One region of the Pseudomonas sp. Tri1 genome, then DNA from elsewhere that is predicted to be linked to it. Evidence: predicted binding sites of a transcription regulator. Region 1 holds the regulator's gene; the other holds the start of a gene.

Region 1 (7,686 bases):
AAGAATCCCGGGAAAAGGGCGAGACTGCCCGCTCCAAGGAGCTCAATACGCTGGCAGTGATGCTGGCCGGGGCGGGTGGGTTGCTGATCTACGGTGGCGGGCTGGCCCTGGATCTGCTGGAAATCATGCGTCTGAATTTTTCCCTGCCCCGCGAGGTGCTGCTGACGCCGGGCTCCATGGTTCAGTATCTGTTGCATTCGGGCAAGATCGCGCTTGCAGCGATGCAACCGGTGCTGATCTTCTTGTTGTTTGCCGCTTTTATCGGCCCGATTTCCCTGGGCGGCTGGTTGTTCGCTGCCGGTAGCCTGGCCCCCAAATTCAGTCGGATGAATCCGGCGGCTGGTCTCAAGCGCATGTTTTCTACCACCGCGCTGATGGAGCTGCTCAAGGCCTTTGGGAAATTCCTGCTGGTGCTGTTTGTAGCGCTCACCGTGTTGCAGTCCGATATCGACGACCTGCTGCGCATCGCCCATGAGCCGCTTGAGCAAGCCATCATCCACAGCGTGCAGCTGGTGGGCTGGAGCACATTGTGGATAGCTTGCGGCCTGATCCTGATCGCCGCCATCGACGTGCCGATCCAGCTGTATCAGAGCAAGCAGAAGCTGATGATGACCAAGCAGGAAGTACGCGACGAGCATAAGGATTCGGAGGGTAAGCCAGAGGTCAAGCAGCGGATTCGCCAGTTGCAGCGCGAGGTGTCCCAGCGGCGGATGATGGCGGCTATCCCCGATGCCGATGTGGTCATCACCAACCCGACGCATTATGCCGTCGCCCTCAAATACGACCCCGACAAAGGCAACGCTCCGGTGTTGCTGGCCAAGGGCAGTGACTTCCTGGCGCTGAAGATTCGTGAAATCGCCGTGGCCAATGAGGTGATGCTGCTCGAATCCCCGGCGTTGGCGCGGTCGATCTACTACTCCACTGAACTCGACCAGGAAATCCCTGGAGGCTTGTACCTGGCTGTGGCTCAGGTGCTGGCCTACGTCTACCAGATCCGCCAGCATCGCGCGGGCAAGGGCAAGCGCCCCGAGCCGCTCAAGGATTTGCCGATTCCGCCGGATTTGCGGCGTGATTCCTGAATCGAACCTGCGCTGATTTCCAGCTGAACGCAGAACCTGTGGGAGGGCGTAAATTCGCTCCCGCCGATTGCGTCCAGCACGCGTATTCCAGTGGCTGAGCAAAGTTGGAAGGCTTCTTGCAATACCCCGTCTGCGCCCGTCCAGGGCGTCAAAAGTTTGCTTCACAGAACGGGGATTATTGGTGGATCGCTCTCAGTTACTCAGCACCGCGCGCAGCAATGTAGCCGACCTCAGTCGCGGCAATCTGGGTGTGCCGATCCTGCTGCTGGTCATGCTTGCCATGATGATGCTGCCGGTACCGCCGTTCCTGCTCGACGTGTTCTTCACGTTCAACATCGCCCTGTCGATCGTGGTGTTGCTGGTGTGCGTGTATGCCCTGCGGCCGCTGGATTTCGCAGTGTTCCCGACCATTCTGCTGGTGGCGACCTTGATGCGCCTGGCGTTGAACGTGGCATCGACCCGGGTGGTGATGCTCCACGGCCAGGAAGGCCACGCCGCCGCCGGTAAGGTGATCCAGGCCTTCGGTGAGGTGGTGATCGGCGGTAACTACGTGGTTGGTATCGTGGTCTTCGCCATCTTGATGATCATCAACTTCGTCGTGGTGACCAAGGGCGCCGGGCGGATTTCCGAGGTGAGCGCGCGTTTCACCCTCGATGCGATGCCCGGCAAGCAAATGGCGATCGACGCCGACCTCAACGCCGGCCTGATCGACCAGAGCCAGGCCAAGCTGCGTCGCCTGGAAGTGGCCCAGGAAGCCGAGTTCTACGGTTCCATGGACGGTGCCAGCAAATTCGTGCGCGGTGACGCCATCGCCGGCCTGCTGATTCTGTTCATCAACCTGATCGGCGGCATGGCGGTCGGTATCTTCCAGCACAACATGACCTTCGCCGACGCCGGCAAGGTTTACGCCCTGCTGACCATCGGTGACGGTTTGGTGGCGCAATTGCCATCACTGTTGTTATCCACAGCCGCGGCGATCATGGTGACTCGTGCTTCCGGTTCCGAGGACATGGGCAAGCAGATCGGTCGGCAAATGTTCGCCTCGCCCAAGGCGCTGGCCGTGGCCGCTGGCCTGATGGCGGTGATGGGCCTGGTGCCGGGGATGCCTCACGTTTCCTTCCTGAGCATGGCAGCCATGGCCGCGGGTGCTGCCTACCTGTTCTGGAAGAAGCAGAACGTGCAGAAGGTCCAGGCCCTGCAAGAGGTCAAGCGCCAGCAGGAGCTGCTGCCATCGCCGGCCCGCGCCATGGAAACCAAGGAGCTGGGCTGGGACGACGTGACACCGATCGACATGATCGGCCTGGAAGTCGGTTATCGCCTGATTCCGTTGGTCGACCGCAACCAGGGTGGTCAGTTGCTGGCGCGGATCAAGGGCGTGCGCAAGAAGTTGTCCCAGGACTTGGGCTTCCTGATGCCCACCGTGCATATCCGCGACAACCTCGACCTGGCGCCGAGCGCCTACCGCTTGACGCTGATGGGGGTGATCCTGGCCGAAGCCGAGATCTACCCGGACCGCGAGCTGGCGATCAACCCCGGGCAGGTCTACGGCTCGCTCAACGGCATTACCGCCAAGGATCCGGCTTTTGGTCTGGAAGCGGTGTGGATCGAAATCAGCCAGCGAGCCCAGGCTCAGTCACTCGGCTACACCGTGGTGGACGCCAGTACCGTGGTCGCGACCCACTTGAACCAGATCCTGTACAAGCACTCCAGCGAGCTGATCGGCCACGAAGAAGTCCAGCAACTCCTGCAAGTACTGGCCAAAGGCTCGCCGAAGCTGGCCGAAGAGCTGGTGCCGGGCGTGGTTTCGCTGTCGCAATTGCTCAAGGTGTTGCAGGCGCTGTTGGCCGAACAAGTGCCGGTGCGCGACATTCGCAGCATTGCCGAGGCTATCGCCAACAACGCGTCCAAGAGTCAAGATACCGCCGCCCTGGTGGCTGCGGTTCGGGTCGGCGTATCCCGCGCAATCGTCCAAAGCATTGTAGGCACTGAGTCTGAGCTGCCTGTGATCACTCTGGAACCAAGGTTGGAACAGATATTGCTCAATAGTCTGCAGAAGGCAGGACAAGGCTCGGAAGAGGGTGTTCTGCTGGAGCCAAGCATGGCCGAGAAGCTGCAGCGTTCGCTGATTGATGCAGCCCAGCGGCAAGAGATGCAAGGCCAACCGGTGATCCTGCTGGTGGCCGGTCCGATTCGCGCGATGCTCTCGCGATTCGGGCGCCTCGCGGTCCCGGGGCTGCATGTGCTGGCGTACCAGGAAATACCGGACAACAAGCAAGTGACCATCGTTGCGACAGTAGGGCCCAACGGCTGAGGTAGTGGTTTATGCAAGTGAAGCGTTTTTTCGCCGCCGATATGCGTCAGGCCATGAAGCTGGTTCGTGACGAGCTGGGCGCTGAAGCAGCCATCATTGGCAATCGCCGGATCGCTGGCGGTGTCGAGTTGACGGCTGCCCTGGATTACAAGTTGTCGGCGCTGGCCCCACGCGTTCCGAACATGGAACTCGAGGATGAGCTGCGCAAGACCCAGTCGCGCATCGCCAGCGCCCAGGCCGAATTGAGCCTGCGCAGCAGCGAAGGCCAGACCAGCGCTAGCACCAATCGTCAATTGTTCGCCGGTCAGCCACTGACCGCCGGCCTGCCGTTGACCGCTGCCGAGCCACTGGTCGAACAGGTCCAGGTCGAACCGCGTCGTCCGGCCCCGGCCCCGGCCGCACCAAGCGGTGGTGTCGACCCGCGTGCCCTGGACTCGATGCGTTTTGAACTCAACAGCCTGCGCGAACTGATGGAAGTCCAGCTCGGCTCCCTGGCCTGGAACCAGCTGCAAGGCAGCCGTCCGGCCCAGGCCAACCTGTGGCGTCGCCTGCAACGCATCGGCCTGTCCGGCCCTTTGTCCCGGGACCTGCTGGCGCTGATCAACGGTATCGAAGAGCCTCGTCAGGCCTGGCGCATGTTGCTGGCGCACCTGGCGCGGATGATCGCCACGCCGGAAGTCGAGCCGCTGGAAGAGGGTGGGGTGATTGCGATGGTCGGCCCGGCCGGCATGGGCAAGACCACCACCCTGGCCAAGCTCGCGGCCCGTTATGTACTCAAGTACGGTGCCCAGAGCATCGCCCTCGTGAGCATGGACAGTTTCCGCATCGGCGCCCAGGAACAACTCAAGACCCTGGGCCGAATCCTCAATGTGTCGGTGACCCACGTGGATCCGGGGCAATCCCTGGCTCAAGCGCTGGAACCGCTGCTGCGCAAACGCGTCGTGCTGATCGATACTGCCGGCCTGCAAGCCAGTGATCCGGCCCTGCGCATGCAGCTTGAAAGCCTGGCCGGGCGCGGTATTCGGTCAAAAAATTATCTCGTGTTGGCAACCACCAGCCAAAAACAGGTTCTAACCGCCGCATACCACAGCTACAAACGCTGCGGGCTGGCTGGCTGCATCCTGACTAAGCTGGACGAAACGGCAAGCCTGGGCGAGGTGTTGAGCCTGGCGATCGGTCATGAGCTACCGGTGGCCTACCTGACCGACGGGCCGCGGATCCCGGATGATTTGCATCTGCCGCGCCGTCATCAATTGGTCAGTCGTGCCGTGAGTGTGCAAATGCAGGAAGAACCCAGCGAAGAAGCCATGGCTGATATGTTCGCTGACATCTACCACAGCCCGACCAAGCAGGTCGGCTGAGGTAATCATGAATATTTTTTGTACCTACATCGATGGTCTGCCATGCATTGTTCCGAATGTGAACGCGCAGCCAGTAATGTGGCCTCCGTCTAAGTAAGACAAGGTAAAGAACGAACATGGGCAGCATGCATCCCGTACAGGTGATCGCGGTGACCGGCGGCAAAGGTGGCGTCGGGAAGACTAACGTGTCAGTGAACTTGTCCCTGGCTCTGGCAGAGCTTGGCCGACGGGTCATGCTGCTGGACGCCGACCTGGGCCTGGCGAACGTCGATGTGCTGCTGGGGCTAACCCCCAAGCGCACGCTGGCGGACGTGATAGAGGGCCGCTGTGAACTGCGCGACGTGCTGCTGCAGGGACCGGGCGGGATTCGTATCGTACCGGCTGCCTCCGGCACCCAGAGCATGGTTCACCTGACCCCGGCCCAGCACGCGGGCCTGATCCAGGCATTCAGCGACATCGGTGACAACCTCGATGTGCTGGTGATCGACACCGCTGCCGGTATCGGTGACTCCGTCGTCAGTTTCGTGCGCGCGGCCCAGGAAGTGTTGCTGGTGGTCTGCGACGAACCGACCTCCATCACCGACGCCTATGCCCTGATCAAACTATTGAACCGCGACTACGGCATGAACCGCTTCCGCGTCCTGGCCAACATGGCCCAGAGTCCGCAGGAAGGGCGCAACCTGTTCGCCAAGTTGACAAAGGTCACGGATCGTTTCCTGGACGTCGCCCTACAATATGTCGGCGCTGTGCCCTACGACGAAAGCGTACGCAAGGCCGTCCAGAAACAACGTGCCGTTTATGAAGCCTTTCCCCGTTCCAAATGCGCGCTGGCGTTCAAGGCTATCGCCCAGAAGGTGGATACCTGGCCACTGCCGGCCAACCCTCGTGGGCATCTGGAGTTTTTCGTCGAGCGTCTCGTGCAACAAACAGCAGGGCCCGTGTTATGACAGCCAGCGGTTACAACCATCTCTACAAAAAATCGGCACGGGACGCCCAATATGAATTGATTGAGCGTTATGCACCCCTGGTCAAGCGCATCGCCTATCACTTGCTGGCGCGGTTGCCGGCCAGTGTCCAGGTCGAGGACTTGATCCAGGCGGGCATGATCGGCCTGCTCGAAGTGTCGAACAAATACGACGCGAGCAAGGGCGCCAGTTTCGAGACGTATGCCGGTATCCGCATTCGTGGGGCGATGCTCGATGAAGTCCGCAAGGGCGATTGGGCGCCGCGTTCGGTGCACCGCAATACCCGCATGGTCAGTGACGCGATCCGCGCTATTGAAGCTAAAACCGGGCGTGACGCTAAAGATCACGAGGTTGCGGCCGAACTCCAGTTGAGTCTCGACGATTATTACGGGATTTTGAACGATACCTTGGGCAGTCGCCTGTTCAGTTTCGATGACCTGTTGCAGGACGGCGAACACGAAGGGCTGCACGAGGATAACGCGAGTGCTCACATGGAGCCGTCGCGTGACCTGGAAGATGAGCGTTTCCAGAGCGCGCTGGCGGATGCGATTGCCAATTTGCCGGAGCGTGAGCGACTGGTCTTGGCGCTGTACTACGACGAAGAGCTGAACCTCAAGGAAATCGGTGAGGTCCTGGGGGTCAGCGAATCGCGGGTCAGCCAGTTACACAGCCAGTGCGCGGCCCGTTTGCGGGGGCGTTTGGGGGAGTGGCGAGCGCGCTGACAGCTGTGTGGGAGCACTGCGAACGGGGTTGGTCTGGCATACGTCGCACCAGTCTCCATCCGTGGGGCTCCAGGCCGTTGTCGAGTGTTGTGCCGGATTGATTGAAATGGCGCGTTCAGGTGCTGGACACGTTTAAGACTGCTTGGAGGTCGAATTGGACAAGAACATGAAAATCCTCATCGTTGATGACTTCTCAACGATGCGGCGGATCATAAAAAACCTGTTGCGTGACCTTGGGTTCACCAACACGGTCGAGGCCGACGATGGCACCACTGCCATTCCGGTTCTCAACAGCGGGAGCATCGACTTTCTGGTGACTGACTGGAACATGCCCGGCATGACCGGTATCGACTTGCTGCGCCATGTGCGCGCCGACGAAAAACTCAAGCACCTTCCGGTGCTGATGGTAACTGCCGAAGCCAAGCGCGAGCAGATCATCGAAGCGGCCCAGGCCGGTGTGAACGGCTATGTGGTCAAACCCTTCACGGCCCAGGCGTTGAAAGAGAAGATCGAAAAAATCTTCGAACGCATCGGTTAACGGCGCCACGGGGGAGCTATGGACAACGAATCTTCAATGGGCGACTTCGAATCGACCCTGAAAAAACATGCCCGCGAACTGGTCGACAGCCTTGAAAAAGGCCGCTTTGGCGATGCGGTTCAAATGATCCATGAGCTCAACCAGACCCGTGACCGTGGTCTGTATCAGGAAGTGGGCAAGCTCACGCGTGAACTGCACAGCGCGATTGTCAATTTCCAGATCGACCCGAATATGCCGCAGGCCGAGGAAGTCTCGCAGATCACCGATGCCACCGAGCGTCTGGGTTATGTGGTCAAGCTGACCGAAGCTGCGGCCAACCGCACCATGGACCTGGTGGAAAGCGCAACGCCGCTGGTCAATGGCCTGAGCGACGAAGCCCAGGCCTTGAGCACCGACTGGGGTCGGTTCATGCGCCGCGAAGTAGGGGCTGAAGAGTTTCGGGAGCTGGCCCGTCGGGTCGACGGTTTCCTGACGCGCAGCAGCACCGAGAACCGCGCGGTGGCAAGCAATCTCAACGACATTCTGCTGGCTCAGGACTATCAGGACCTGACCGGTCAAGTGATCAAGCGCGTAACCCAATTGGTCACCGAAGTAGAAAGCAATTTGCTCAAACTGGTGTTGATGGCCAGCCAGGTCGACCGCTTTGCCGGCATCGAACACGACCGTGAAGCGATGCTTGCTGAAAAAGATCCACAAAAACATCTCTCGCA
Region 2 (7,686 bases), 3.3 Mb from region 1:
TGCGTGCCCGGCAGTCCTTACCGAAGTGAAGACGGCGCCGTGCAAGCGATTCGTTTTGCCCGCGAACAGCGTCGCCCTTTCCTCGGCACCTGCGGTGGTTTTCAGCATGCGGTGCTGGAATACGCTCGCAATGTGATGGGTTGGGCCGATGCCGCCCACGGTGAAACCGCTCCCGAGGCTGAACGGGCGCTGTTGACACCACTCAGTTGTGCCCTGGTCGAAACCATCGATAGCCTTCAGCTTGATGGGGACTCGTTGATTGCCAGGGCTTATGGTCGGAGGACGATTTTCGAGGGTTATCGTTGCAGCTATGGGGTCAATCCACAGTTTGAAAAGGATCTGTTGAGCGGCGGACGACTGCACGCCGTTGCCCGAGACTCGGCCGGCGACCTGCGGGCCCTGGAACTGCGTGACCATCCTTTCTTTGTCGCGACGCTATTTCAGCCGGAACGTGCTGCGCTGGAGGGTCGCATACCACCGCTGGTCAATGCGTTTGTCGAAGCCTGCGCCAGGACAACGCCATGAGCGCCCATTACTATGCGGTGATTTTCACCTCCCTGCGCACCGAGGGAGACCAAGGCTACGCCGAAGCCGCCGAACGCATGCTGGCCCTTGCGCGAGAGCAGCCGGGGTTCCTCGGCGTCGAGTCGGCCCGTGGCGAAGATGGCTTGGGCATCACCGTGTCCTACTGGAGCAGCGAAGCGGCAATCCTGGCCTGGAAACAACACCCCGAACATAGCGCAATCCGCGAGCGCGGCCGTTCTACCTGGTATGCCCATTGCCACACGCGAGTATGCAAGGTTGAACGCGATTATGCGTTCCAACGCCAAACCTGATGCTTGAATCGGTGCTGAATGTTCCGCCGTCTTCGCGAGCAAGCCCGCTCCCACACTGAATCTCGGGTGTTCACAGAGCCTGCCTTCACCACAATCCACTGTGGGAGCTGAGCTTGCTCCCACAGTGTTTCTTGTTCAACTCAAGATCCCGGCTTCAGCCTGTCACCAACTGCCGCACCGCCACGATCTCCGGCAGGTCGCTGCGCGCCATATACACCCGCAAAGGTTCGGTAAGGTTGATTCGGTCGTCGATGTGCTGGTCCAGCAGCAACTGGATCCGCTCGCGCTTGAGGGCCATGGTGCCGTCCGCCACAGGGGCCCAGACAAATTCGCAGGTGGGGATGATGCCGTCGTCGGCCACGTCCATGCCGAAAGCGTCTTCGCTGAAACGTACGATGTATTGGCCGGTCTTGCGGTTCAGGCCGACAAAACCCTTGAGCTGGTCGGCGGCCTGGCAGATGAATGTCGAAGTGGTGCGCATGGTAAACCTCACGGATGCGTCTCGCAGGACGTCTGATCGATGGTTTACACACAAGGCAAGTGAACGATGGTTTCAGGTTTCCCTCTGCCGGGGAAACTGGTGCGGCTAAGGGTACTGCAAAGCATCCCGAAAATGCGTGAGAAAAATCTGCTTTACACATATTTATGTCGGTATAGCGATAGCGCCGATAGCCTTCAGTTGTTAAAAGATAGGTCTTTGCAAAACCTACGAAAGGATCTCGAGCATGCCAGTCACCTTCACCCGCAGTGCGTTGATGCTGAGCCTGTTGCTCGGCTTCGGCCAGACACAGGCCTCCGAGGCCCCAAGCCCCAAGGCCTTGGCGGCCCTACAGGGCATCCCCCACCCGGCAGTGATCGCCCACCGCGGCGCCTCGTTCGACGCGCCGGAATCCACCGCAGCCTCCTACAAACTGGCCCGCGACCTGGGCGCCGACTACTTGGAACTGGACCTGCAACGCAGCAAGGATGGCGTCTTGTTCGTCCTGCATGACGACAGCTTGCTGCGCACTACAGATGTCGCGACCAAGTTTCCCGAGCGCAAGGACAGCGCCGCCAACCAGTTCACCATGGCGGAGCTCAAAACCCTCGACGCCGGCAGTTGGTTCAACGCGGCCTATCCGGACCGCGCCCGCCCTTCGTTTGTGGGCCTGAAAATCCTGACCCTCGATGAAGTGATCAATATCGCCGAGGGCAACCCTCAGCAAAAACCCGGGCTGTACATCGAAACCAAGGAGCCGAAGCTGTTCCCCGGCATCGAACGCGACCTGAAGGATAAATTGCAAGACCGCGGCTGGCTGAGCCCGGCCGGCTCAAAACTGGCCAAGCGCGCCACCGGAGTGGGCCAGGGCAAGGGCAAAGTGGTCTTGCAGACCTTCGAAAAGAGCAGCCTCGAGTTGCTGCACAAAGAGATGCCGAAAGTGCCGAAGATCCTGCTGCTATGGGTGGGCGAAGGCAACATCGAGCCCAAGTCCAAGGTGCCTTTTGCCGAGTCCGGCGAAACCGACAAGGCAGTTTATTACGCCAAGCAGGAGCCCAAGGACAGGGCTGAATTCGAAAAATGGGTACAGTCCGCCAAGGCTCTGGGCGCCATCGGTACCGGACCATCCGCAGCGTTGACCCATGGCGGCAGCCAGAGCTACTCGGACCTGGTGCAACCGTGGATGAACCAGTACACCCATGACCAGGGCCTGCTGGTGCATGTCTACACCGTGGATGAAGCGGTGGACTTCAAGAAAGTCATGGATGCAGGCGTCGATGGCATCTTCACCAACCGCACCAGTGAACTGCTCAACTACTTCAAGCGCCCCGAGACTGGCAGCGTCGCGCAGTTGCTGGAAAAGAACGGCTACTGACCACCCCAAACATGCCTATGGGGTAAAGACTTTTCCCCATAGGCCCTACTCGGCACTTCAGATGTTTTTTCGAATTAAGGGTGAATTAAGTTGCCAGAGATAATCTGGCCCCACTTGAACGACTCACCCCTTAATGACACCAAGGAAAGAACTTATGAAAACTTTGACTGCCCTGTTCACCGCTGCCGCCCTGACCCTCACCGCTGGCCTGGCCCAAGCGGATGTGCGAGTTGACCAGATCCCACAACTGGTCAAGGAAGGCAAGATCAAGTCGCTTGAGTCGATGAACGAAGAAGCCCTGAAGTTGCACCCGGGCGCGACCATCACCGACACCGACCTGGATAACCACTTCAACGGTTATGAGTATGAAGTCGAATTGAAAACTGCCGATGGCAAAGAGTTCGATGTTGATTTCGATGCCACGACCGGCAAAGTCTTGAGCAACAAGCAAGATACTTGATCCGTCAGAAAAAAAGAGCCGCGCAACTTTAGGGTTGCGCGGCTCTTTTGCATTTTTCGATAACTAACGAAAACGACCGTCAGGCGCTCAACCGAGCCGTCACTTCATTCAACTGCCCCGACAAGCCGTGCAGATCCCGACTGGCGGCTTCGGTGCGTTGCACATTGTCCAGGTTAGTGCTGGCGATGCAGGTGATTTCAGTCAGGTTGCGCGAAATATCTTCGGCCACGGAGGTCTGCTCTTCGGCTGCGGTGGCGATCTGGCGGTTCATGTCGCGAATCGCTTCGACAGCCTGGGTAATGCGTTCGAGCATCGCACCGGCCTGGGTCACTTGCTCCACACTTTCTTCGCTGCGGGACTGCCCGCTCTCAATGGCGTGGGCCGCGTCCACCGCACCCGTTTGTACTGTCTGGATGATCTGGTTGATCTCGATGATCGACGAGGCCGTACGCTGGGCCAGGCTGCGTACCTCATCGGCGACCACCGCGAAACCGCGCCCCGCCTCCCCGGCCCGCGCTGCTTCAATGGCAGCATTGAGGGCCAGCAGGTTGGTCTGTTCGGCGATCCCGCGGATCACTTCCAGCACCTTGCCGATACGCCCGCTGTCGGTTTCCAACTGACGGATGACCGTGGCTGTGTTGGCGATTTCGCCACGCATCCGGGTGATGGTGTGGATAGTCCCTTGCATGACCTTCTCGCCCTGTTGCGCCGATTGGTCGGCGTCATCGGCTGCCCGCGCCGCGTCGGCGGCATGACGGGCCACTTCTTGGGCCGTGGCGGACATTTCGTTCATCGCCGTCGCCACCTGATCGGTGCGTTCGAATTGCTCGCTGGTGCCCTGGCTCATCAGGCTGGCGATGGCATTGAGCTCACCGCTGGCACTGTCCAGCTCCGTGGCACTGCGTTGCAGGCGGGTAAAGGTTTCGGCCAGGAAATCACGCAATGTGTTGGCCGCTACCGCCAGATTGCCCAACTCGTCCTGACGGTTGCTCGTCACACGCTCGGCGAAACGCCCATGACTCAGTCGGGTCACGTATTCGATCAGGTTACGGATCGGCTGAACCAGGTTGCGATTGACCAGCCACAAGCTGAACAATCCAATCAGCGCACCCGACACCAGCATGACCACGGTGCCGAGCATAATCGTGCGATCGGCACCGGCGCTGATCAGCATCGATTGCTCGGTGCCCAACTGGCGCAACTGCACCACCAACGCACTCATTTGTTCACTGGCCGCACGGTCCACACCCTTGACCGCCGCATCGCCTGCCGCCGGATCGCCACCGGAGGCGATAAAGGCATCACGGCCCTTTTGGTAGGCCGCGCCCAACTGACGATGCTCATCGCGCAGCGCCTCGATACCCGTCTTGATTGGCGCCGGCACGCCTTCACGCCCGCTCAATTCGCCCAGGATGCCCTGGACATCACGCTGACGCTCCTCGAACTGCTTCCAGTATTTATCCAGGTCCGCTGACTGCTTGCCGCGCAGCAGGACGTTTTTCCATTCCTGCACCTGCACCTTGAACTGCAGGTTGGCCTCGTCGATCAACTGCGAGGCGCGCAACGGTCCATCGATCAGGTTGCGATAGCTCTGGACACCGTTGGAAAGGAAATGAAAGGACGCCAGGGCGATCAGCAACATCGCCAACAGGCTGCCGCTCAGCAGGGCGAGAATCTGGGCTCTCAGGGATTTTTGTAGAAACATGGAGGGGATCTCTTGAGAAGAAAAAACAAACGAACTCACGGAACGACGCGCCCCGACCTCCATGTCCGTGTCGCAACCGAATGCGCGGGAATATGTACACACCATCGGCCTGCCAGGGGCGTTCTTGAGCCTTCCCGACCATCGGTAGCCAGCGGGAGTGATCGGTTGTCTGACCTCAAAAAAACGATGCGACAACCAAAGCGCAGCGATCTGCGCCATCCATCATCGATGGACATTGCAACTCCCGGTAACTGCCGGTTTGGCGGCGCTGCACAACTGTCACAAAACCATCAAGAAAGCTTGCGAAGATGGTGCTCAAGTGAACCTGTAGCCGCGACAGGCACTTCCCGCCAGCGAGACTTCATGAACCACAGCATTGATCAAAGCCACCGCGATCCGGACCTGTTCGGCCTGCTCTACGGATTCCGTTTCCAACCCGGCGAGCGCGGGCAGGAGATAGATTCGGCTCAGGCCTTACGGAGCCTGCAACACCCGCAAGAGGCCGATGAGTTCCTCTGGCTGCACCTGAACCTGGCTCATGCCGCGTGCGAGCGCTGGATGAAAAGCCATCTGACCTTGCCAGATGAGTTTTTCGAAGCCCTGCACGAAGGCTCGCGCTCGACCCGCATCGAGCATGTCGACTCGGCATTGCTGGCCGTGGTGAACGATGTCGTGTTCAACCTCAGCAACATGGTGTCCTCGGATGTCTCCACATTGTGGGTTTGCGTGCACAGCCGATTGATCGTCAGCGCGCGCCTGCAACCCCTGCACTCGGTCGACAAGCTGCGCTCGTCGGTCAAGGCCGGCGAGCGTTTTCGCTCGCCAGTGGAATTACTCGTGCACCTGCTGCGCGACCAAGGCGAAGTACTGACCCAGATCGTGCGCAAGACCAGCCTCAGCGTCGATCAGGTCGAAGATCAGTTGCTGTCCTCGCGGCTGTCCACCAACCGCGCCGAGCTGGGCAGCAACCGTCGGGTACTGGTGCGCCTGCAACGCTTGCTGGCCCTGGAGCCAGGTTCATTGCTGCGCCTGCTCAACCGCCCGCCGCAATGGTTGCAGAAAGAAGACGTCAAGGAGCTGCGCAAATCCACCGAGGAATTCGCCCTGATCATCAACGACCTCACCGCATTGAGCGAACGGATCAAACTGCTACAGGAAGAAATCGCCGCCAACCTCAACGAACAAAGCAACCGCACCCTGTTCACCCTGACGGTGGTCACGGTGTTGGCGTTGCCCATCAACATCATTGCCGGTTTCTTTGGCATGAACGTCGGTGGCGTGCCGCTTGCTGGTGATCCAGAAGGCTTCTGGATCCTGGTGGCGCTGGTCGCAACCTTCACGCTGATTGCTGGCCGCTGGGCATTTCGCAAGCGCCGCGACTATTGAACATGACCTGTCCAGACAACCCCTTTTGTCGGCACAGCGGGATTTAAAAGTCTTTTTGTCATTTCTCCTGGGGTATCCTGCCCAGGCTTTTTAAAAGCGCGGATCTACCAGATCTATCAACAGACTTTGCGAGGAGCGCGATATGCACGAGATCCCTAATCTCCCCTTCCCAAGCCTGCACGACACTGAGCAGACGACCACGCTACAAGCCGGGGGGCAACCAGACGCCCAGCAACCCGAGCCGAAAGAAGCCACTGAACGCCGCCAGGCTGACAGCGAAGACTGATTGACCCGCACCACCAGACCGTGTGGAAAGCGCTAATATGCGCTTTCCACACTGCCTGAATCCTGAGCCCCGCACCATGACCGATGACTCCCCGACCTTCAGCGAAGCCCAAGCCAGCGTCCTGATCGGCACCGCCGAGAAAATGGTCGATATCTGGACACGCCTTTCTCCCGAGAAGCAAACCGCCCTGCTGGCTCGTTTCGGCACCGAAGAAAACGCCCTTGCGGCACTGGTCACCACGCACCTGGTCGGCGGGCAAAACGACCGCTGAGCAACCATTGGGCAAATAGTTTTACTTTTCCACGCGCAGCCACCACGGTCGCCGTTATCATAAGCAGCCTATCTATCCTGCTGCTCCGTGGACCTTTACCCCATGACAGATTCCCAGCGCCCCCTGGCGGTCACGCTGCAAGTCGTTTCCATCGTCCTGTTCACCTTCATTGGCTACCTGAATATCGGCATTCCCCTGGCCGTGCTGCCTGGGTATGTCCACGGCGAGTTGGGTTTCGGCGCGGTGATCGCCGGGCTGGTGATCAGCGTGCAGTACCTGGCCACCCTGCTCAGCCGTCCTTACTCAGGAAAAATCATCGACAACCTGGGCAGCAAGCGTGCGGTCATGTTCGGCCTCGCCGGCTGCGGGCTGAGCGGTGTGTTCATGCTGGTGTCTGCCTGGACGCCCCATCTGCCAACGTTCAGCCTGATCAGCCTGTTGATCGGGCGCCTGGTGCTGGGCAGCGCGGAAAGCCTGGTGGGCTCCGGCTCGATTGGCTGGGGCATCGGCCGGGTCGGTGCGGCGAATACCGCGAAGGTGATTTCCTGGAACGGTATTGCCAGCTACGGCGCGCTGGCCATTGGTGCACCGCTGGGGGTATGGCTGGTCAATCGCCTGGGCCTGTGGAGCATGGGCGTCAGCATTATCATGCTGGGTCTGTTGGGCTTGGCACTGGCCTGGCGCAAGACCGCCGCGCCCATCGTCGCTGGCGAGCGCCTGCCGTTCATGCACGTGCTGGGGCGCGTCCTGCCCCACGGCTGCGGCCTGGCCCTGGGCTCCATCGGGTTTGGCACCATCGCCACGTTCATCACCCTGTATTACGCAACGCAGCACTGGGACAACGCCGTGCTGTGCCTGAGCCTGTTTGGCGCCAGCTTCATCGGCGCGC

What was found. The regulator FliA, encoded in region 1, starts transcription of late flagellar genes. The targets are predictions, from matches to a motif close to CTAAAGTTTNNNNNNNNNNNGCCGNTAA.
Region 2: J9870_RS22520 (methyl-accepting chemotaxis protein) is a predicted target of FliA. The motif match lies at 4,956-4,983, and genes of this name have one in related genera.

What each region holds. Positions count from the first base shown of each region.
Region 1 covers NZ_CP072913.1:1,819,661-1,827,346, forward strand. Annotated here, with positions in the region: gene flhB (flagellar biosynthesis protein FlhB) at 1-1,079, shown strand, start outside; gene flhA (flagellar biosynthesis protein FlhA) at 1,261-3,390, shown strand; gene flhF (flagellar biosynthesis protein FlhF) at 3,402-4,751, shown strand; gene fleN (flagellar synthesis regulator FleN) at 4,868-5,698, shown strand; gene fliA (RNA polymerase sigma factor FliA) at 5,695-6,438, shown strand; gene J9870_RS08100 (chemotaxis response regulator CheY) at 6,605-6,976, shown strand; gene J9870_RS08105 (protein phosphatase CheZ) at 6,995-7,686, shown strand, end outside.
Region 2 covers NZ_CP072913.1:5,202,040-5,209,725, forward strand. Annotated here, with positions in the region: gene J9870_RS22495 (CTP synthase) at 1-525, shown strand, start outside; gene J9870_RS22500 (antibiotic biosynthesis monooxygenase) at 522-836, shown strand; gene J9870_RS22505 (DUF2025 family protein) at 991-1,317, opposite strand; gene J9870_RS22510 (glycerophosphodiester phosphodiesterase) at 1,562-2,689, shown strand; gene J9870_RS22515 (PepSY domain-containing protein) at 2,844-3,149, shown strand; gene J9870_RS22520 (methyl-accepting chemotaxis protein) at 3,229-4,854, opposite strand; gene J9870_RS22525 (transporter) at 5,218-6,240, shown strand; gene J9870_RS22530 (hypothetical protein) at 6,383-6,526, shown strand; gene J9870_RS22535 (hypothetical protein) at 6,564-6,797, shown strand; gene J9870_RS22540 (MFS transporter) at 6,900-7,686, shown strand, end outside.